2 regions of the Paenibacillus sp. FSL H8-0261 genome follow, and region 2 is predicted to be linked to the other one. Evidence: riboswitches for the same ligand, from Rfam matches in the RefSeq annotation. Region 2 holds a riboswitch; the other holds the start of a gene.
What was found. A riboswitch is a leader RNA that binds a small molecule or an ion and turns the genes downstream of it on or off. The one in region 2 is predicted to bind glycine.

Region 1 (10,662 bases), 500 kb from region 2:
TCGGGATGCTTGCGGATGACATTGAATATTTGCAAAATGTATATCTGCGCACCGTTTTTCCAAGCATTATTGCTTTGCTGATTTATGGAGCAGCTGTGATTGCACTGGGTACTTTTGATATCGCCTTTGCGCTATTGATGGCTTTGTATATATTGGTGTTAGTAGTGGTGTTGCCGTTCTTATCTCTATTGTTCACACAGAAACGCCAACGTGAAGTGAAAGTAGAGCGTAATCGTCTCTATCAAAAGCTGACTGACGCCGTACTTGGTATGGGTGACTGGGTCATTAGTGGACGACAAAGCCAGTTCGTAGACACTTATGAAGCAGATGAGAGAAAAGTAGCCAAAACCGATGCAGCGCTGCGCAGCTGGGCACGTATTCGTACGTTCATTGGGCAAGCGGTAATTGGGATTGGCGTGCTTTCTATGCTGTATTGGGCCGCTGGAGAGTTTGCAGATGGTGCTATTGCGGGTACATTGATTGCGGCGTTCGTACTGGTTGTTTTTCCTGTAGCAGATGCCTTTCTTCCAGTGTCTGAAGCGGTGGAGAAAATCCCGCAGTACCGTAACTCCTTAGAGCGATTGTCTGGTGTAAATGGAACTGAGCAGAACATCGTCTCTGAAAAAGCAACTGTAGTCGATGCTCTGCCTCAGGCCATGAAGAGTGCTCACATCAAGCTCGAAAATGTAGGTTACCACTATGGTTCAGAGGCTAACTGGTCGGTTCGCGATCTCAGCCTCGATATTCCACAAGGTAAAAAGATTGCGATCATCGGCCGAAGTGGTGCGGGTAAATCGACGTTATTAAAGGCTATTCAAGGTGTTATTGAACCTTCTGACGGCTCGGTTACGATTAATGGAATCGCTGCAGATGCCTATGGCGAGCATATTCCTTCTATTATAGCGGTGCTTAATCAGAGTCCACATTTATTCGATACTACAGTAGCTAACAATATTCGTATGGGTGATCCGAAGGCTTCCGAACAAGCCATTAAAGAAGCTGGTGCCTTAGCCAAAATGGATACGTTGATCTCCTCGTTGCCGGATGGATATGATACCTTTGTCCGTGAAGCAGGGCAACGATTCTCTGGTGGAGAGCGTCAGCGGATAGCGTTAGCTCGTATTTTGCTGCAAAATACACCTGTTGTCATACTCGACGAACCGACTGTAGGGTTGGACCCGCGGACGGAACGTGATCTTTTGAAGACAATGTTCGAAGCCATGAAGGGTAAGTCACTAATTTGGGTAACGCATCATTTGGTCGGTGCGGAGCAGATGGATGAAGTGATTTTTATGGAAAACGGCTCGGTAGAAATGCGTGGAACCCATGCGGAGCTGATGAAAAAAGAACCACGTTACCGCAGATTATATGAGCTGGATCGTCCGGTGGAGTTTCTAGGGTAGGATGGAGAGTTTAAAATAATATTTATAGAAAATAGAGAGAGAGAAGTGATGAGATTCCTTTTGCCCTTCGGGGTGGGAGGAATCTTTTTTTGGTGAAGGGCAAGAATATAGATAATGGATGAACAGATCGCTGGAATGGATAGATAGGAGTTCCATTTTCGTGGGAAGTATGGTAGAACAATAGAAGGAGTATTAGGCCGTAGCGGCACAGAAAGGGATGCTTGGTTGAATGTATGTAGTATGTAAAGAACATGTAGAATTAGCTATTGATTTGTTTGTGGACGAGTATGAGGATGCACCAGATGTAGTGGATTTGAAGGAAACGGAATTCTCTGACTGGGACCCGCCGGCAAAGTGCACCCAATGTGAGAAGAACGCTGAATATTTGGTGGTCTAAAGGACCTTTAAGACTTATAAAAAAACACCTTGCAGTCCCGGAAATGGGCCGCAAGGTGTTTTTGCGTGGAATAATTATAGGTGCATTGGAGGATTAATCTTATGCATCTGCTGCATCTGCCATATTGGTCAGGGAGCTACCTCGGTTATTCTTGCGGTAGACAATGGCTGAGATGATGGCAAGCATTGCAGCAATAGAAAGTCCCCAGTAGATGTTCGAGTAAGCGGCCCGGAGCGGCAGCCCACGCTGCCATTCCAATGCACTTGCGGCCATAGCTACGCTGAAGGCGCCGCTAAAGAATTGCAGTAGCTGGAACAGTCCCATCCCCGAGCCGATTTGTGAGGAAGGCAGAATCCGTGAGATTTCATTGGATACACTACTGGACAATGTAGTGAATGCAAGACTCATAATCATATAGATCAGCATAACGGCAATCCAGGACCGCCCAGCGAAAAATGCGAACAGGACGGTAGCGGTCAGCACAAGCAGTGGAGCGAAGCGCAATATCCCCGCATTGCCATAACGGTCGATAATTCGCCCGACGGAGCGGGAAACGAAAATGGCGAGCAGTGAACCCGGAAAGATCACAAGCCCGGCATGACTTGCACTGAAGCCAAAGTGATGAGTTAAAATCTGTGGCAGCAGGAACAAGGTGGCGAAGCTGCACAGATAGGAGGCTATTCCGACCACCGCCAGCACGAGATATGAGCGGTTACGGAAAAGCGCGGGCATTACAAATGGGTCGGGCGTGCTGCGGATGCGGCCAACAAATAAAGCGATGGCGACAAGTCCGGCGACCAAGGCCACCCACAGCCCACTAGTCAGGAACAGCAGTAGACCGGTGGTGCCGACGCCCAAGAGCAGCCCACCAAGCACATCAAAGGAGCCGCGGGTGGGCACCTCTTTAGGCAACAGGATAAGGAACAACGGTACGAGAAGCAAAATAGCTGCCGTTACAGCGAACAACCAGATCCAGCCGAGATATTCGACGATGGCTCCGCCCGCGACCGGACCAAGGCCTAGGCCGAGTGAAACGGCTGACATAATCGTCGCCATCGCTTTGCCGCGACGGGCTTGCGGGACATAGCGGGTAAACAGAACAAGAGATAAGGACATTACTGCGCCCGCGCCCGACGCCTGTAGAATGCGCACGATAAGCAGAAAGATAAAGTTGGTGCTGAAGAAGCCGGCCACAGCCGCAAAGCCTAGCGTCAACAAGCCTATCACCAGCAGGCGGCGGATCGGCAGAAAATCAGAGAGCCGGCTGTACGTGATTGAGGCAATCGAAAACATAATGGAATACCCGGTAACAATCCAAGAAGCGGATGCGGCTGAAATGCCGAAGGCTTCGGTTACATCAGGCAGTGCCAGATTGAACATGGCTGTATTCATGATGACGAGAACCACAGCGATGCTGAACAGCAGAGTCAGCAGGCCTTCCCGTGGAAGAGTCGCTTCCGGAGCGGAGGCTTCATGATCCGCATTCGCGGAAAGGTTATTTACAGAAGTCATGTGCGAAGCACTCCTTTTATTATTGTTTAATAGTTCGATTACTTACGAACAATTGAAATATAGCATGCGTTGATATAAAATGCAATTAGGAGCACCAATATTTTTTCGCATTAAAAGTAGGACAAAGGGGATAATCATCCATGAAAATACTATTTCATCCAGACCGCAAGGACATTCAGCTTGCTTCCGTATTGTATGCGCTCAGCGATCCGATTCGCCTCCATATCGTATCGGATATTCATAGAAATGGAGAACAGGCTTGCAACGCCTTCAACGTTCCGATCGCCAAATCCACCATGTCTCACCATGCCCGTACGCTGCGCGAGTCAGGGGTTGTGTTTACGCGGGTGCAAGGAACCCAGCGCATACTGTCGTTGCGGACGGAGGATCTTAACGCAAGGTTCCCAGGTTTGCTGGATTCTATATTGAGTGCTTACGAAGCTGGGGAAAAGCCGGATTTTGCGATGGAGGAGCGGGAGGAGAGTAAGTAGGGGATGGATTGTCTGAAGAATAGGACGTTTAAGGAATGCGAAAGATTAGGAAGCTACTTACTAAAACTACAAGGGACGCCCAGTGCGCGTCCTTTTGCTATTTCAATAGAGGACTATAACAGGAGGCACTTATGCTTATTCAAATTATTGGCGTAGGAAAATTGAAGGAAAAGTACTTGATCAATGGCATCGCGGAGTATGCTAAACGGCTGACACCGTACCTGAAATTTCAGGTGATTGAGGTGGCAGATGAAAAAGCACCCGACTCTCTAAGCGAAGCAGAGGTCGGTATTGTTAAGGCGCGCGAGGGGGAACGCATCCTCGCGCACATAAAGAGCGAGGCGCATGTCATTGCGCTCGCGATTGACGGCAAGCTGTGGAGCTCGGAAGAGCTTGCCGCAGAAATTGACCGGCTCGGCACCTATGGGACGAGCCATGTCGTGTTCGTCATCGGAGGGAGCCACGGGCTCTCCGATGAGGTCATGCGCCGCGCGCAGCAGCGCATGAGCTTCGGGCGCATGACGCTGCCCCATCAGCTCATGCGCCTGGTGCTGGTGGAGCAGATTTATCGCGCGGTGAAGATAAATCGGGGGGAACCGTATCATAAATAAGGGCAAGTTTTTTGCTGACTTTTTCGTGCAGAAATTGCAAGGTATTCATTTTTTATTTCCGATAAAATTACCTTGAAGGGAGGGAATACGATGGATTGGTTGGACAGGATGAATAGTGCCATGGAATATATCGAAACAAATCTAGCGGACACTATTTCATTTGATGAAATAGCACAGAGAGCCTGTTGCTCTACCTATCATTTTCAAAGAATGTTTCCATTTATTACTGGCGTATCGTTATCGGAGTACATTCGACGTCGACGGTTGACATTGGCGGCATTCGAACTGCAGACAACAGACTCAAAGGTTATTGATGTAGCTATGAAATATGGATATGATTCGCCGGAGGCGTTTGCACGGGCCTTTAAGAATCTTCATGGTATTATGCCGACATCTGCGCGCGATACAGGCGTTTCTCTAAAAGCCTATCCTCGAATGTCCTTTCATATTTCAATAAAAGGGGATGTCGAAATGAATTACCGTATTGAGCAAAGAGGTTCTTTTGAGATGTTTGGAGTATATGGATTTATAAATGCAGAGCAGAAAACAGCGTTCTCTGAAGTTCCTCAATTCCGTATAAAATGTGATGATGATGGCAGCGTTGATCTTATGAACGACTTACTGGGACGTTTTGGTGACACCATGTTACACGCCGCCCTTTACGATCACACTAAAGAATCTTTCAAATACATGGTCTGTTATCATTTACCTAAGGGTCTTGAACTTCCGGAGAGATTTACAAAACTTTCTGTCCCAACATTAACGTGGGCGATTTTCCCGGAGCCGCAATGTGATATGCAAAAACTATGGCAACGAATCTATTCTGAGTGGTTTCCGACATCTGAATACGAACAGGTTGAGGGCCCTAGTTTCGAAATGTATTATGGAATGGCACGGCATGGGAATGTTTCAGGAGAAATCTGGATACCGGTGAAGAAAAAATAACGTCTTATGCGAGCGAAATGTAGGCGTTAACAAAGATGACAACTGAACAAATCTAGATTAATAAAGGGTCATCCCCACAAAGGATGGCCCTATAACTTGCCGTTACAGACAGCGCGGTGAGCCTTATCATAAGTAGGGCCAAAAAAAAGGAAGTGACCACTTAATTTGCCGTCTTATTGACAAAATCAATCTCATTTCTGATCCCTTTATGGGCGTCATTCCACAGGCCCTTTGTTAGGCGAATGCGCAGCAGGCATGTGTTAGGGTCTTCGTCGTTATTGGCTTCGTTATACCACTCGGCGAAAATTGTGCGCAGCTTTGTCATCATCTCCGCGTTCTTCTCGTCACATACCCAGCCCAGGTTTTGACCGATACCATCGGCCCCCCGGTTCCAGCGCGATGGTGGACAGAGAGATTAGGCCGTCCTTGTTACCTACTTGTTCTTCCAGCAGCTTCATGGCTTCGTCGTACTTGCTCATTATATTACCTCCTAAAGTATCATAAGGCATACAATGTTAAGCTTATCATTGTGAAATCTTAGTGCATGTGAGGAATAATACGATAAAATATTAAATCGCTATCATAATCCTCTGTTCGACTTAGGTATGGTTCAACTGAAACGAGCATGAAATAAAAAAACACTAAGAATCAACTTAGTGTTTTTCGTTATACAAAGGAAAGCCTCAATTGCCCTCAAGAATCCACTTGCTTAGCTCTTTGTCAAAGGTTCGAGGTTCTTCAAACATCGGATTGTGACCACTATGCTCAAAGATCACTTTTTTGACGTGCTTATAGGCTTCATTAACAGAATTCCAAAGTGAAACAGGCGCTACCAAATAATCATACCTGCCTAAACCGATAAATACTGGTTTGTTGAAGTTAGCGAGTGATTGTATAAGATTCAATTCTCCGAATGCTTCTCCCCACAGATAATCGATAATTGGCATATTCGTATATACATCTTCCCACATGTAAGCTGCGTCAAATGTATAATCATAAAAGCTTTGGGCTCCCATCCGAATACACATGTGAACGAATCGCCGTTCAGGATCTTTCTGAATGTCGCTTTCTAACAAAGCAATATCCATCTCGAACTGTCTTTTTCTCTCCGGACTTGCTGTCTCATTAAAAAATGCAAAACTTTGACGCTGTCTTTCCCCGCTATTTGTAGGTGCTGAATTCAATAAGGCAACTTTTTGGACATGGTAGGGATATTTTTTAGCATATTCCAAAGCCATGAAAGCATGTCCTGAATGCCCTAATAAGATGAAATTTGTTAAGTTAAGATCTTGCCTTGCCGTCTCTATATCATCTAATACTTTCTCCAATCTATAATCTTCCGGTTGCAGAGTTCGGGGCGGCTTCACAAATCCTCTATGATCAAGGAAAATAAACTGAAATGTATCATATAAATCTTCTGAGAATAATTGAGGATAATAAACACTGCTGCCTATCACCAAAATAGGTTTCCCAGTTCCTTTTACACAATAATTCAGTTCAAATCCATCGCTATTTATAGTTTGGTATTTATTCATTGTTATCATCCTTTTTCATTTTTATTTTACACATCACTCCTTCCCTTCACGGATTCCATTACATTCTCCATGGAACGTTCTAACATTCCGATCACCTCAGATTTTGTGGCTTGTAATAAATATTATGGTAGCATACTTTTTATTATTGATCATTTCGTCATATCAAGGACGATTCGACCATTGATTTTGCCTTCTAACATAAGATCGTAGATCTCATTAATATCTTCTAATTTACGTGTCTCAATAATGGTTTTTATTTTTCCTTCTGCAGCGAATTGTAATGTTTCTTGTAAATCTTTGCGAGTGCCGACAATCGAACCGACTACCTTTGTACCGTTTAATACCGTATCAAAGATCGGGACATCCATGGATTCAGGAGGCAGTCCAACCATGACGCAGGTACCGCCGCGACGAATGGCCCGGTAGGCTTGGTCGAATGCTTTTTTCGCAACCGCCGTACAAACGACACCATGTACTCCACCGATTTCTTTTTGAATCCAGTCTGCGGCATCTTCTTTTAATGCGTTTAGGGTTTTGTCTGCGCCAAGCTGTTTGGCAAGCTCCATCTTTTCATCCGACGTGTCGATGGCCACTACGTTCATTCCCATCACCTTTGCATATTGTACACCAAGATGACCCAATCCTCCGACGCCGAAAATGGCTACCCATTCACCTGGCTTTACACCTGATACTTTCAAAGCTTTGTAGGTCGTAACGCCAGCGCAAAATAAAGGTGCCGCTTCGATGAAGCCTAGATTATCAGGAACCTTCACTACATAATCGGCAGCTGCCACACAATATTCTGCATATCCACCATCTACGGAATATCCAGAATTTTGCTGATCGAGACAAAGAGTCTCTCTTCCTGTAAGACAATACTCACAATGACCGCAGGCTGAGTACAGCCATGGAATTCCTACTCGGTCTCCTACCTTTAAGTGTGTAACTCCTTCACCTATTTCTTCAATGATCCCAACGCCTTCATGTCCGGGAATAAGAGGGAGTTTCGGTTTTACGGGCCAATCGCCATGAGCAGCATGCAAATCAGTATGACACACTCCGCACGCCTGAATATGGACAAGGATTTCTTTGTGTCCGGGTTTTGGTTTAGGTACGTCTTGTATCTCTAACTTTTCTTTGAATTTCTTTACTATAGCGGCTTTCATTAGCATACTCCTTTAGTTTTTTGCTTTTCAAAAAGTAGTATGTTCATGAGGCTAACTTTAAATTCTTGAGACTTTTATCACTGATTAACACTCACATCACAAGTAATATGTTAGAATATCAGAACAGCTTTACTGCGTTACCGCTTTATCAACTTCATAATTCACGAGCTATGATGGCTAAGGATTACACTTTAGCTGGAGCAGCTTCTGGAGAGACTGCGGAAATTCCGCGGCGCCGAAGGGTTCACAATCTCAGGCAAAAGGACAGAAGAGTACTGGATATGTATTTGTCATGCTGATCGCCATCAGTAGGGCGAATATTATTTGATATTCTTACGATCTGGGAGATTGGATGACATCCAATCTCTCTTTTTTATTCCAATTTATTGTACTCACAAGGGGGAACTAGGTATGGCACAACCAGAATTAAAGAGAGAGCTGGCTAATCGGCATGTTCAGCTTATTGCTATTGGCGGCACCATTGGTACAGGATTATTCTTGGGGTCAGGCAAGGCGATAGAGAAGGCAGGGCCATCCATTATGATCACGTATTTAATCGTGGGTATTGCTGTGTTTTTTGTGATGAGAGCACTGGGAGAACTCCTATTATCTAAAGCGGGCTATCAATCGTTTACGGATATTGCTGAAGACTACCTTGGATCACGGGTCGCATTCATTACCGGTTGGACCTATTGGTTTTGCTGGATCATGACGGCTATGGCTGATGTCATTGCTGTTGGCGTATATGTACAGTACTGGTTTGATATCCCGCAGTGGGTTCCTGCCATCGCCTGTCTAGTCGTGTTATTAGGACTTAATCTATTAACTGTAAAGAGCTTCGGGGAACTCGAATTTTGGTTTGCTTTAATTAAGGTAATTACGATTCTCGCCTTGATTGGTCTTGGGGTCATTTTACTGATCATTGGATTTAAGACGGATGCAGGATCGGTGACGGTACGAAACCTATGGGAGCATGGGGGATTTTTTCCGAACGGCATATCAGGCTTCTTATTTTCTTTTCAAATGGTTGTATTTGCTTACGTGGGTGTGGAATTGGTCGGGGTGTCGGCAGCGGAAACAGCGGATCCGGAGAAAAATATCCCATCGGCGATTAATAAAATTCCTTTACGGATTCTATTCTTCTATGTTGGTGCGCTTTTCGTCCTGCTATGCATTAACCCTTGGACGGAGCTCAGTCCGGCAGAGAGTCCTTTTGTAAAAACCTTTACTTTAGTAGGGATTCCAATTGCCGCAGGGATTATTAATTTTGTCGTATTAACTTCAGCCGCTTCCGCTTGTAATAGTGGGATGTTCTCGACCAGCCGAATTCTCTATAATTTGAGTAGAAATAACCAGGCGTCACCTCGTTTGGGCAAACTGAATAAAAACCATGTACCAGGTAACTCGTTATTCATTTCTACAATTGTTATATCTGTGGGTGCTCTTTTGAGTAAACTTATTCCGGAGCAGGCTTTTGGAATCGTGACAACGATTAGCGCCATTTGTTTTATATGGGTGTGGGGCATTGTTCTTATCTGCCATATTAAGTATAAGAAAACCCGGCCAGACTTACAGGCGAAATCCAAATTCAAAGCACCGTTCACACCGGCTATTAATTATATTGTCTTAACCTTGTTCGCTGGAATACTGATCATCATGCTGTTCGCTGGAGAGACGCGCCCGGCTTTATTGTGTACTCCATTATGGTTTGTTTTATTATTCATCCTGTATTCGATTAGAAGCAAAAAAGGAAAAAGTAATCAAGCCTGAGTTAGGTCAACATCAACTAGCGGTAAGCCTAGTGTTAACTGCAACTTGGGGTTGCGGGGCTGCAACTAAAGCGTTCTTTACTTCTGCATACGATTAATCCAATATAGGCTTATGAATTGCAGAAAGGTAGTTGCTGCTATGATCTTTGGGGAGAAGTTAAAAGCGGAAAGAAATAAAAAAAGTTGGTCACAAGAAGAACTGGCCGAGAAGCTGTTTGTAAGCCGACAGTCGGTTTCGAAATGGGAGAATGGTCAAAACTACCCAAGCATTGAAATCATTATTAAAATAAGCGATCTTTTTGGGGTAACTATCGATGAGTTACTAAGGAGTGACGAGGAGTTGACCAAAAAGGTGATAGAAGAAGGCAAGAAATTGGCTCACCCGAAATTAAAGTTTGTATTTGATGTCTTCGTAATAGCAGGCATTGTGCTATTAGTGATTAAACTCTGTGTTCTCTTTCTGAACAAAGTAACGGCACTAGAGATTACCTTGAATGGCGGGTCATTCTTTTGGAACTTCGGTTCTTTGATTTTAATGGTTAGCGGGGGAATCGGCTCCAGCATCCTGAAAGAAAAATATAAACAAGAGTAAGCCGAAGAGCCGGGAATAGCTATTAATAATGTAAAAGGACAGCTGATCGCTGTCCTTTTTACATTCCACGTTATAAGGTTATTCCTTGTTAACTAGATTTGCTTTCTTTTCAACCATGATCTTGCTCTTCATCGGCATAAATAATGTTATAACAAACGCGGCGACGGATAAAATCATCATAAAGTAATAGGCGTCACTTGCCCCAAGAATGGATGCAAGGGATTTAAGGATCTCAGGAGTA
Region 2 (10,662 bases):
TGAACTTGCTTTTCGAGAACAAGAGGCTAAACTTGCTGAATTAATGGGTGTGATTACGAACTATGTAGAGGAAAATAATCTCGGAGAACAAATTTTTGTTGCCGACAAACCGCAGGGGATAGAAATCACACTAAGTGACCGTTTTCTCTTCGATATAGGTAAGGCAGACCTGAAGTCTCCAGCCCTGCCTGCTCTTCAGCAGTTATCTGGCTTGTTCAGCGATATCGGCGCAAAGATCAGCATTGAAGGACATACCGACAATACGCCAGTATCTTCGGCTTCTCACTATAACGACAACTGGGAGCTGTCTGGTGCTCGTGCGCTGTCAGTGCTTCGCTTTTTCTTAGATCGGGAGGGATTGAATCCCGACAATTTTCAATACGCAGGTTATGCTGATACCCAGCCCACCGCGGATAATACATCGGCAGCAGGGCAGCAAAAGAACCGCCGTGTAGAGATCATTGTGCTTCGTCAACTTCAAGAGGGTGCCTAAAAAATGTTTTACTCAGAGCTAGTTACAATAGCTAGGCCTGTGCGGGAGCGAATCTGCTTATCAACATACCCAAATGGGCTCACCACTATTTATTACGGAAATACTCCCTGATTATCTGCCTATTCCCTTGTCCAGGCGCAGAATTAGAGAATTCCTCCCTGATTAATACCCTATTTAGTCAGAAATAGCGCTTTTCACCGAAATTTTAGGGAGGAATTCCCTAAAACCCTTTGTGTACGCTATATTCGTCTAAAATAAGGAGGTTTTCCCTAATTCCACAATCAGTAGATTCGCTTTTAAATAAAATCCCATAATTCCAAAGAGTCCCAGGATTTAACTCAAAAATCACCACCACTATCTATATAAAAACACCAAACAGCAAGTCCCCAAAAACGGAAACTTGCTGCTATAAATATCACATTCGGTGAAATTAATATTCAGAAAAAAATTAGAATTACTCCCCTACCAATGCACGATATCCAGCTGCATCTAGCAGTCCTTTTACAGCATCAGCATACTCTCCGTCCACTTCAATTTCAAAAATCCAACCTTCACCATACGGCTTATCATTAATCAGCTCCGGACTAGCTTCTAATCCGTCATTAATCTTGGTAACCGTCCCTGAGACGGGTGAATAGAGTTCCGATACGGTCTTAACGGATTCGATACTGCCTACGCTGTCGCCAGCTGAAATGGCCGAACCCACTTCAGGAAATTCCACAAATACGATATCGCCTAACAAATGCTGAGCATGATCCGTAATCCCAACACGTACTACGCGTCCTTCCACTTGCTGTGCCCACTCATGCTCTTCGCTGTAAAGAAGGTTATCTAAAACTTCACTCATTTCAAGCCGCCTCATTTCCAAATTGGAATTCTAAATTTAGTTATAGCCTAAGTGATCGCGGAGCATAATGTCAATATTACTAACAGTAAAATAAATTTGTCGTTTTTTTGACTTTTTCTTGTTGACAGCGCCCTCCTATACCCGTTTAATGGAGACATAAGAAACAAATACAGTTGCGGATGATGGCATAGGGAGAGACTGTCTCACTTGAAGACGGCGCCGAAGGAGTAAGCCCTAACAGGGGTGAATCTCTCAGGCAAAAGGACCTTTGTCGGACGTACCTCTGGAGAGCATCAGACGCGAGGCTGAGTGCGTCAGGTCACCAACGGGGAAACTTGCATGTTAGTTACGCAGGGTAACTCTCAGGTACAAAGGACAGAGCAGAAAGCGATTAGTGCATTTATGCATGATTGCTTCTGCCTGTCCTTTTTTTCGTATGTAATCAGACTAGGGGAGTGACGACATGGATGCTTTGAAAAGAACGCCTTTTTATGATCTCTATTCCGCTTATGCGGAGTCCAGGTGCATTGATTTTGGCGGCTGGGAGCTGCCAGTACAGTTTACAGGTATCGTGAAGGAGCATGAGGCTGTTCGCCAGCAGGCTGGACTGTTCGATGTATCGCATATGGGTGAATTCATCGTGATCGGAAGCGGCGCTGAAGCCTTTTTACAAAAAATGACGACCAACGATGTCAGCCGCCTTACCGATGGTGCGGCACAATATACGCTGCTCTGTTATCCAAACGGCGGTGTGGTCGACGATTTGCTCGTGTATCGACTAAGTGAAGGCCGTTATATGCTCGTTGTAAATGCCTCCAACATCGATAAGGACTTCCAGTGGCTGCAAGAGCATCTGACCTCTGAATTCGGTGAAGTCACACTCACTAATGTCTCTGACGAGACGCTTTTGCTCGCCTTGCAAGGTCCGCTGGCAGAGACCATACTCGCAGAAGTTACTGATGCACCGATCTCAACGCTCAAGCCTTTCCACTTCATCGAACGCGCAACCGTCTGCGGTGTAGAAGTACTGATCTCCCGTACGGGTTATACCGGTGAAGATGGCTTCGAAATTTACGCTTCGCTGGATGGGGCAGCAACGTTATGGAACGGCCTTCTCGCAGCTGGCTCTCCTCACGGATTAACACCTGCTGGACTGGGCGCACGGGATACGCTTCGTTTCGAGGCAAAATTGCCACTGTACGGTCAGGAGCTGTCGGCTGACATCACGCCTCTTGAAGCTGGAGTACAGTTCTTCGTGAAGCTGGACAAAGCGGACTTCATCGGACGCGATGCGTTGATACAGCAAAAAGAAGCCGGTCTTCCCCGCCGTCTTGTCGGTCTAGAAATGATTGATCGAGGCATTCCGCGCTCCCATTACCCAGTCTATGCGGACGGCATCAAAATCGGAGAGGTCACAACCGGAACCCAATCTCCAACGCTGAAACGCAACCTGGGATTAGCTTTGCTTGATACAGCTTACAGTGAAATAGGCACAGAGGTTTTCGTAGAGATACGCGGCAAGCAGCTTAAGGCTGTCGTGATTAAGGCCCCTTTTTACAAGTATAAACGCCTTTAGCGTCCATATTAGGACGGTGAACTTTTAAGCGAGAAATAGAAGGATAAAGTATAACGTGAAAATTGTACTTTCTTATATTTTAAAAAAGCCAAGGAGTGAAACCTTAATGAAGCACCGTTATCTGCCCATGACAGCACAGGACCGCGTAGAGATGATGGAAACCGTCGGGATTCAGTCCATAGATGAGCTGTTCTCCGATATCCCTGAAGCCGTCCGTTATCAAGGCACTATGCCGATGTCTGAACCACTCGATGAGTACGCCCTGCTACGTCACATGAAAGGTCTCGCTGACCGCAATGCTGACTTCGATTCGCACGCCAGCTTCCTCGGCGCCGGACTATACGACCATCACATCCCTGTAGTGATCAACCATGTCATTTCCCGTTCAGAATTCTACACTGCTTACACCCCTTATCAACCGGAGATCAGCCAAGGCGAACTGCAAGCGATCTTCGAATTCCAATCCTACATTTGCGAACTAACCGGTATGAAAGTTGCCAATGCCAGTATGTATGATGGCGCAACCGCATTATCCGAAGCAGCAGTCCTCGCAGCTGGTGCCACCAAACGCAAAAAATTAATTGTCTCCCGCACCGTTCATCCTGAAGCGCGCCAAGTGTTACGCACATCAGCTAATGCTTGGGGTCTTGAGGTAGTGGAGATTGACTATAGAGACGGTGTTACCGATCAGGCTAAGCTTGCTGAGGCCATTGATGGTGATACGGCTGCAGTACTGATGCAATCGCCTAACTTCTTTGGCAGCATCGAAGATCTTAGCTCGGTTGAGCCGCTGATCCATGCTGTTAAAGGGTTGTTCGTCGTCAGTGCAAATCCGATCGCTCTTGGCGTACTAGAAACACCAGGTAAGCTCGGAGCCGACATCGTAGTTGGTGACGCTCAGCCACTCGGTATTCCCGCTTCCCTCGGCGGTCCAACCTGTGGATTCTTCGCTGTAGCAGAGCATTTAATGCGCCGCATGCCAGGTCGTATCGTTGGTCAAACTGTTGACCGTAACGGTAAACGCGGCTTCGTTCTGACACTCCAAGCTCGTGAACAGCATATCCGTCGTGAAAAAGCGACATCGAATATTTGCTCCAATCAGGCGCTGCTCACACTCTGCGCATCCGTCTACCTGTCCGTAATGGGTAAAGAAGGGATGCGTGAAGTAGGCGAGCTGAACATTCGTAAAAGCCATTACGCCGCTAATAAACTAAGCGAACTAACAGGTGCTGAACTCACCTTCTCCTCCCCATTCTTTAACGAGTTTGTCGTGAAGCTTCCGGAAGGAAGCAGCGTAAGTGCAATTAATTCGAAGCTGCTGAAGGAAGGTTATCTAGGCGGTTATGATCTGGGCCGTGATTATCCTGAACTTGCTGGACATATGCTGGTAGCCGTTACGGAAAAAAGAAGCAAAAACGAAATCGACCAATTCGCTAGCGCACTGGAGGGCTGTTTATGAAACCGGAGCAAAGTCTAATTTTTGAATTAAGCCGTCCCGGCCGTTCGGCCTATTCTTTGCCACTATGCGATGTGCCGCAGGAAGAAAGCTTAGAATCTCTGATTCCATCAGGTTTACTCCGTAGCGAACCCGTCGTGCTTCCAGAAGTATCGGAAGTGGATGTCATTCGCCACTACACTTCCTTGTCACGCCGTAACTTTGGTGTAGATAACGGCTTCTATCCACTCGGTTCATGCACGATGAAATACAATCCGAAGATTAACGAAGATGTTGCCCGCATCGTAGGCCTAGCTAAGATCCACCCTTACCAGCCAGAAGAAAGCATTCAAGGTGCACTGGAATTAATGTATACCCTGCAAAATGACTTATCCGCACTAACCGGCATGGATGCTGTATCTTTACAGCCTGCCGCAGGTGCTCATGGTGAATGGACCGGCCTCATGATGATCCGCGCCTACCATGAAAGCCGCGGCGAGACCCGCACGAAGGTTATCGTGCCGGATTCCTCACACGGCACCAATCCTGCTAGTGCTTCAGCAGCAGGACTTGAAACGATTACGATCCCTTCCACAGATAAAGGGATGGTTGATCTTGAAGCACTCAAAGCAGCTGTTGGCAGTGACACAGCCGCATTGATGCTGACCAATCCAAGCACACTCGGCTTGTTTGAGACCCAAATCGTCGAAATTGCTGAGATCGTGCACGAAGCAGGCGGCTTACTCTATTACGATGGAGCCAACTCCAATGCCATTATGGGTATTACCCGCCCTGGCGACATGGGCTTTGACGTTGTGCATCTGAACTTGCATAAGACAATGAGCACCCCGCATGGCGGAGGTGGCCCTGGAGCCGGACCTGTCGGTGTAAAATCCATCTTGATTCCGTTCCTACCACAACCAACTGTGGTGAAAAACGAAGATAGCAGCTTCTCACTCGACTTCGGCGGACCTGAATCGATTGGACGCGTGAAAGCTTTTTACGGCAACTTTGGTATTCTCGTTCGTGCCTACGCCTATATCCGCACCTATGGTCCAGACGGACTGCGTGAGGTATCCGAAAATGCCGTGCTGAATGCGAACTATATGATGCACCGTCTGGCGCCGTATTTTGAAATCCCATATCCGGGCGTATGTAAACATGAATTCGTAATGTCCGGCAAAAACCTCAAGCAGTATGGTGTGCGCACCTTAGACGTTGCTAAACGATTACTCGACTTCGGCTACCACCCGCCAACCGTGTACTTCCCTCTGACTGTTGAGGAATGTATGATGATCGAGCCGACGGAAACGGAAAGTAAAGAAACGCTCGACGGCTTCATTAATACGATGATCCAGATCGCAAAAGAAGCGCAGGAGACACCGGAAATCGTAATCAACGCACCTCATACCACAGAAATTAGCCGATTGGATGAGACACAGGCTGCGCGTAAGCCGGTATTGAATTGTTCTTGCGGTTAAGTACTTATCAAAAAAATGTTCTAGACAGATAAAAGCCATCCTCCGTTGTTGATTAATTTCGGAGGATGGCTTTTATATCTTATGTACAAACGAGTATTTTGATGATTATCATCAAAATTTACAACTTAAGTATTTCTATCAATTCCCATCTCTCGCTGATATCCATCTTACTATAAATACTCTTAACGATATTCCGCACAGTCCCCTCTTTCACATTAAGGTCATTGGAAATTTGCAACGCACCTTTTCTTAGTGACCAGTGATACGCTACCTCCCTTTCTCTGGGCGATAATCGATACGAATCACACTTTTCCTGAAATCTGTACTCAATTAACTTTGGGCTTCGTTCCTTCAACTTCAGAACAATCTTTTCGGATAATTGTTTAATAAAGAGAATCGAAAAGCCAATTTGCCTCTCGGCTTCAAATGAAATGTCGATATATCCATATATACAACCATTTATCATTATAGGAGCGCATACACAATTCCACTCTTTAAACATTGGCATACTATGCTCTTCTCCACGCACTACTGCAATTGATTTAACCTCCATCGCTAGTGAAACTGCATTTACTCCAGAGAATTGCTTCGAAAGGTTAGTTCCACTCCTAATTCCAAAATGATCTACTTTCTTCTGAAACGCTTCGAAAGGACTAACAATATTAATAATATTGCCGGCTTGATCTGTTAAGAAAAAAACAAAGGGCAATAAGAGAAATTCCGTTACTTTCGCCAATTCTGAATGTAGTACTTCAACCAATACCTCGTAGGGAACCAGCTCTTCTATAGAAAAGGATTTTTCTGTTTTGAGGTTACTCCAAGGTTGGCAAAATTCACACAAGGAATTATTAGATTTTTTATCTACATCATCTACCGTAAACCAAGCTCGTTCACATTCAAGAATATCCAAACAAACCATTCTCCCAACTTATGGTATTAATTAAACAGAGCATAACACTCCATTCAAAAGAAAACAATGACATAAGTCGTCAGGTTTGTGTTAGATCAAAAAGATAAAAAATTGTTAAATAAAGTGGATTTATTGTAAAAAAAATATATTTTAGCACAGATTAACTCAAAAGGGAATATGTACTGAGGGATATGTATCTTAATAGATATTCTAGTTACTATAAAGTTATTAATCCACTCATCAGGGAGTTTAACAATTACGATAGGTTTGTGAAAATTCACATAGTTATGATCTTTTTTAGGAGGTGCTGAATTGTTTGAAATTCAAAAAAATCAAGAAATTTTGCTTGAAAATGTCCTTTCCGTTAGAAAGAAGATGAATCAAGAAGAATTACAAATAGAAATAGCTCAAACTGCAAAAATAATAGAAAAATATCAAGCAGTGAAAGCAGGACCCCTTATTACGAGCACATTCTCGGCGGAGATTGTTAATGGGGAATATTTAATGGACATGGAGATTATGATTCCTCTCAATAAGCCTTTTCCATCAGATCAAACTTATAAACACAAAAAAATTTTCCACTTAGTTAATGCCCTATCCTGCAGATTCATGGGGAACCCTGTTGGAGTAGAAAGTACATATGAATCTATTATAAAGTACATATCAGATAAGGGACTTCAACAAATCACAGCATTTTATAATGTGTACACTTCAGATAACTCTGAAGCTTCCTTAGAAAAAATGATTATTGACATTTATGTAGGTGTAAATCCATCTATTTTATAAAAATGAGGAGCCGGCTATGAAAAAAAAAATAGTGATTTTCTGTTTTAGTATCACATTAATTTTCACTATCTTGAGTTTTATTTATTATATCGATACCTTTCAAGATACTACAATTACTGTATTAGGAACTCTTTTGATTTTGAATCTATTTATCATCAGTGAATGGAATAAGCTTAGACTGGGAAATCAAAATATTAAGCTTTGGAAGGTGTATTTTTCAGTTATTTGCTCAGGAATTATATTGATAGCCAAAATGAATAGGATTACTAATGGTCCCATATGGATACCCTTTTGTTTCACAGGATTTATCGCTCTCATATTAATTGGATTGAATTTTCTAGCCAAACACGAAAAATGAATATGGAATTAAATCAGGGATTTTCATTTGATCATTCACTCCCGATTTAATATAAATCATGATTAAAGGAGGTGACATAATGGAACTCAGTTTTAATCATAGTACGTTTGAAGAACTTGATTTATCTTCGTTGATGGATCTTAATGGTGGTGGCTGGTTAACTAAAGCAGTCGGCGTAGCCTCTTCAGTAGTGGGCGTTGGGGTTGCTGCTGCTGGAGTACCAGCAATCGCTAGTAGCTGCGCAATCTTAGGAGCAATTGCCACAGTACCAGCTCTTCCTGCATTAGGTTTAGCTGCTGCAGTAGCAGGCGTAGGAGTCGCAATATTTGGATAAGGGGAGATTGAATTGGAAATTTCAAGTAGTGGTTTTGAATTATTAAAAGGATCTGAATTGTACGATATTCAGGGCGGTGCTCTTTGGGGACAAATTGCAACTGGTATAGGTGGAGTTATTGCTGGAGCCACTTTAATAGCAGTTGCGGCAACAGCACCAGTTAGTCTTCCAGTAGTAGCAGCATGCGCCTTTGGCTATACTGCCTTAACTACATCTAGTATCATTGTAATTTCCGCAGGAATTGCTAATAAAAATATATAAAACACTTTCCTGAATATTTAGTAGCTCCAAGAGAATAAATATCATTCACTTGGAGCTTATTATGATTTCTATTAGGTCAGAGAAGCAATCTTCTAGTGAGGCTTATTTACAAAAAGATTTTGTTTCAGTTACGAAATCATTCTCTACATGGATAAGATATTGTTGATCCCAATGAATATGTACAAATCACTAATAGTAGGTGGGGTTTATTCTGTTTAAGAAATACTATTGTATTAAACAGCTTGATATTAAAGACTGCGGTGCAGCCTGTCTAGCAACTATCTCCAAACAATACGGTCTCAAATATCCAATCACTAAAATTCGTGAAGTAGCCGGAACTGATAAAATGGGAACCAATATATATGGACTCATAAAAGCAGCAGAAAAACTTGGGTTTACAGCAAAAGGAGTCAAGGGAAGCCATGAAGCCTTCTTCGAAAACTTCCCACTTCCCGCTATTGCCCATGTCATTATAGATCAGACTTTATTACACTATGTTGTAATCCATAAAATATCAAATAAGGAAATAATTGTTGCGGATCCAGTCCAAGGTATAGTTAAATATACACCGGAAGATTTCTTCCAAATCTGGACAAGTGTCCTTATCTTAATGGTACCCACTCCTCAATTCAAAAAAGGGGACCAAACAAAAGGTCTATTTGCTCGTTTCTTTGGATTGCTGATTCCTCAAAAAAGAATGCTAGGAGGAATTTTTCTAACATCTATACTCTACACTATCTTAGGTATACTTGCTGCATTCTATTTCCAATTTCTTTTAGACGAAATTCTACCCTTTGGATTAAAAAAAACACTTAACATAATATCTGTTGGAGTCATCATTCTCTACATATTTCAAATATTATTAAATGCCTTTCGTAGCCATATCTTACTGACGTTGAGCCAAAAACTCGATATTTCACTCATACTTGGCTATTACCACCATGTGTTAAAGCTCCCAATGAATTTTTTTGGTACACGTAAGACAGGAGAAATAATATCAAGGCTTATGGATGCTTCGAAAGTACGAGATGCCATTTCCAGCGCAACACTAACCATCATGATCGATATTATCATGGTTATTGCCGGTGGAATTATTCTATATTCGCAAAGTGCTCTTTTGTTCGGAATTACTATACTTATGGTGCCAATGTATCTGGTATTGGTTTGGAGCTTCCACAAACCATTTGACCGTTTAAACCGCGAACAGATGGAAAAAAATGCTCAGCTCACCTCCTATATTGTTGAATCAATAGATGGTATCGAGACAGTTAAAGCCTATCATGCAGAATCGAAAGTGGGCTATGAAACTGAACAGAAGTTCATCTCATTTCTGAGATCTGTCTTCAGTTTTGGTCTTTTCAATAACATTCAAGCCTCCCTCAAGAGTTTTGTACAACTCGTTGGAGGAGTAGCCATACTGTGGGTCGGAGCAAGACAAGTGATAAAAGGCAATATGACAATGGGCCAATTGATTACCTATAACTCGTTATTGGCTTACTTCCTGCAACCCATCCAGAACTTAATCAACCTCCAGCCCACTTTGCAAACGGCCATTGTCGCTGCTGACCGATTAGGAGAAATTCTTGATTTGGAAGCGGAGAAGCATAATGATGAGGACAAGAAGATTCAACCTACTTCATTAAAAGGTGATATTAAATTTGATCGTGTCAGCTTCAGATACGGTACACGTTCCCTTGTACTTCATGATATCGATTTGACACTTAGACAGGGTGAGAAAATTGCCTTTGTCGGTGAGAGCGGCTCGGGTAAAACCACACTAATCAAATTAATTATGCAATTTTACCAACACGAAGAAGGCGATATCTTAATTAACAACTACAACATTAAAGATATTCATTTAGATAGCTTAAGACAGCGGATCGCATATATCTCACAGGATACTTTCTTTTTTAGCGGAACAATTCGGGAAAATCTATGTCTGGGTGTCGATCAGGATATGGATTTGGAACTGATTGTTACCGCCTGCCAAACCGCACAGGCTCACGAATTCATCAATCAGCTTCCACTCCGCTACAACACTTTGTTAGAAGAGAATGCGACCAATATTTCCGGAGGACAGAAGCAGCGACTGGCTATCGCCAGAGCGGTGCTCAAACAGCCGGATATTCTTATTATGGATGAAGCCACTAGTAACCTGGATTCTACAACGGAGAAGGCAGT

Region 1: linked by a shared signal. The riboswitch ahead of MHI27_RS30420 (amino acid permease) and the one ahead of gcvT (glycine cleavage system aminomethyltransferase GcvT) in region 2 are both predicted to bind glycine.

Annotation. Positions count from the first base shown of each region.
Region 1 covers NZ_CP150297.1:6,829,280-6,839,941, reverse strand. The annotation lists gene cydC (thiol reductant ABC exporter subunit CydC) at 1-1,403, shown strand, start outside; gene MHI27_RS30465 (CxxH/CxxC protein) at 1,633-1,800, shown strand; gene MHI27_RS30460 (MFS transporter) at 1,900-3,312, opposite strand; gene MHI27_RS30455 (ArsR/SmtB family transcription factor) at 3,453-3,803, shown strand; gene rlmH (23S rRNA (pseudouridine(1915)-N(3))-methyltransferase RlmH) at 3,935-4,414, shown strand; gene MHI27_RS30445 (effector binding domain-containing protein) at 4,505-5,359, shown strand; gene MHI27_RS30440 (hypothetical protein) at 5,520-5,687, opposite strand; gene MHI27_RS30435 (hypothetical protein) at 5,704-5,838, opposite strand; gene MHI27_RS30430 (alpha/beta fold hydrolase) at 6,043-6,894, opposite strand; gene adhP (alcohol dehydrogenase AdhP) at 7,044-8,060, opposite strand; glycine riboswitch at 8,258-8,338, shown strand; gene MHI27_RS30420 (amino acid permease) at 8,472-9,830, shown strand; gene MHI27_RS30415 (helix-turn-helix domain-containing protein) at 9,969-10,421, shown strand; gene MHI27_RS30410 (DHA2 family efflux MFS transporter permease subunit) at 10,500-10,662, opposite strand, start outside.
Region 2 covers NZ_CP150297.1:6,330,972-6,341,633, forward strand. The annotation lists gene MHI27_RS28315 (flagellar motor protein MotB) at 1-493, shown strand, start outside; gene gcvH (glycine cleavage system protein GcvH) at 948-1,340, opposite strand; glycine riboswitch at 1,520-1,618, shown strand; gene gcvT (glycine cleavage system aminomethyltransferase GcvT) at 1,804-2,916, shown strand; gene gcvPA (aminomethyl-transferring glycine dehydrogenase subunit GcvPA) at 3,023-4,375, shown strand; gene gcvPB (aminomethyl-transferring glycine dehydrogenase subunit GcvPB) at 4,372-5,832, shown strand; gene MHI27_RS28340 (LuxR C-terminal-related transcriptional regulator) at 5,951-6,742, opposite strand; gene MHI27_RS28345 (hypothetical protein) at 7,055-7,528, shown strand; gene MHI27_RS28350 (hypothetical protein) at 7,966-8,220, shown strand; gene MHI27_RS28355 (hypothetical protein) at 8,233-8,481, shown strand; gene MHI27_RS28360 (peptidase domain-containing ABC transporter) at 8,690-10,662, shown strand, end outside.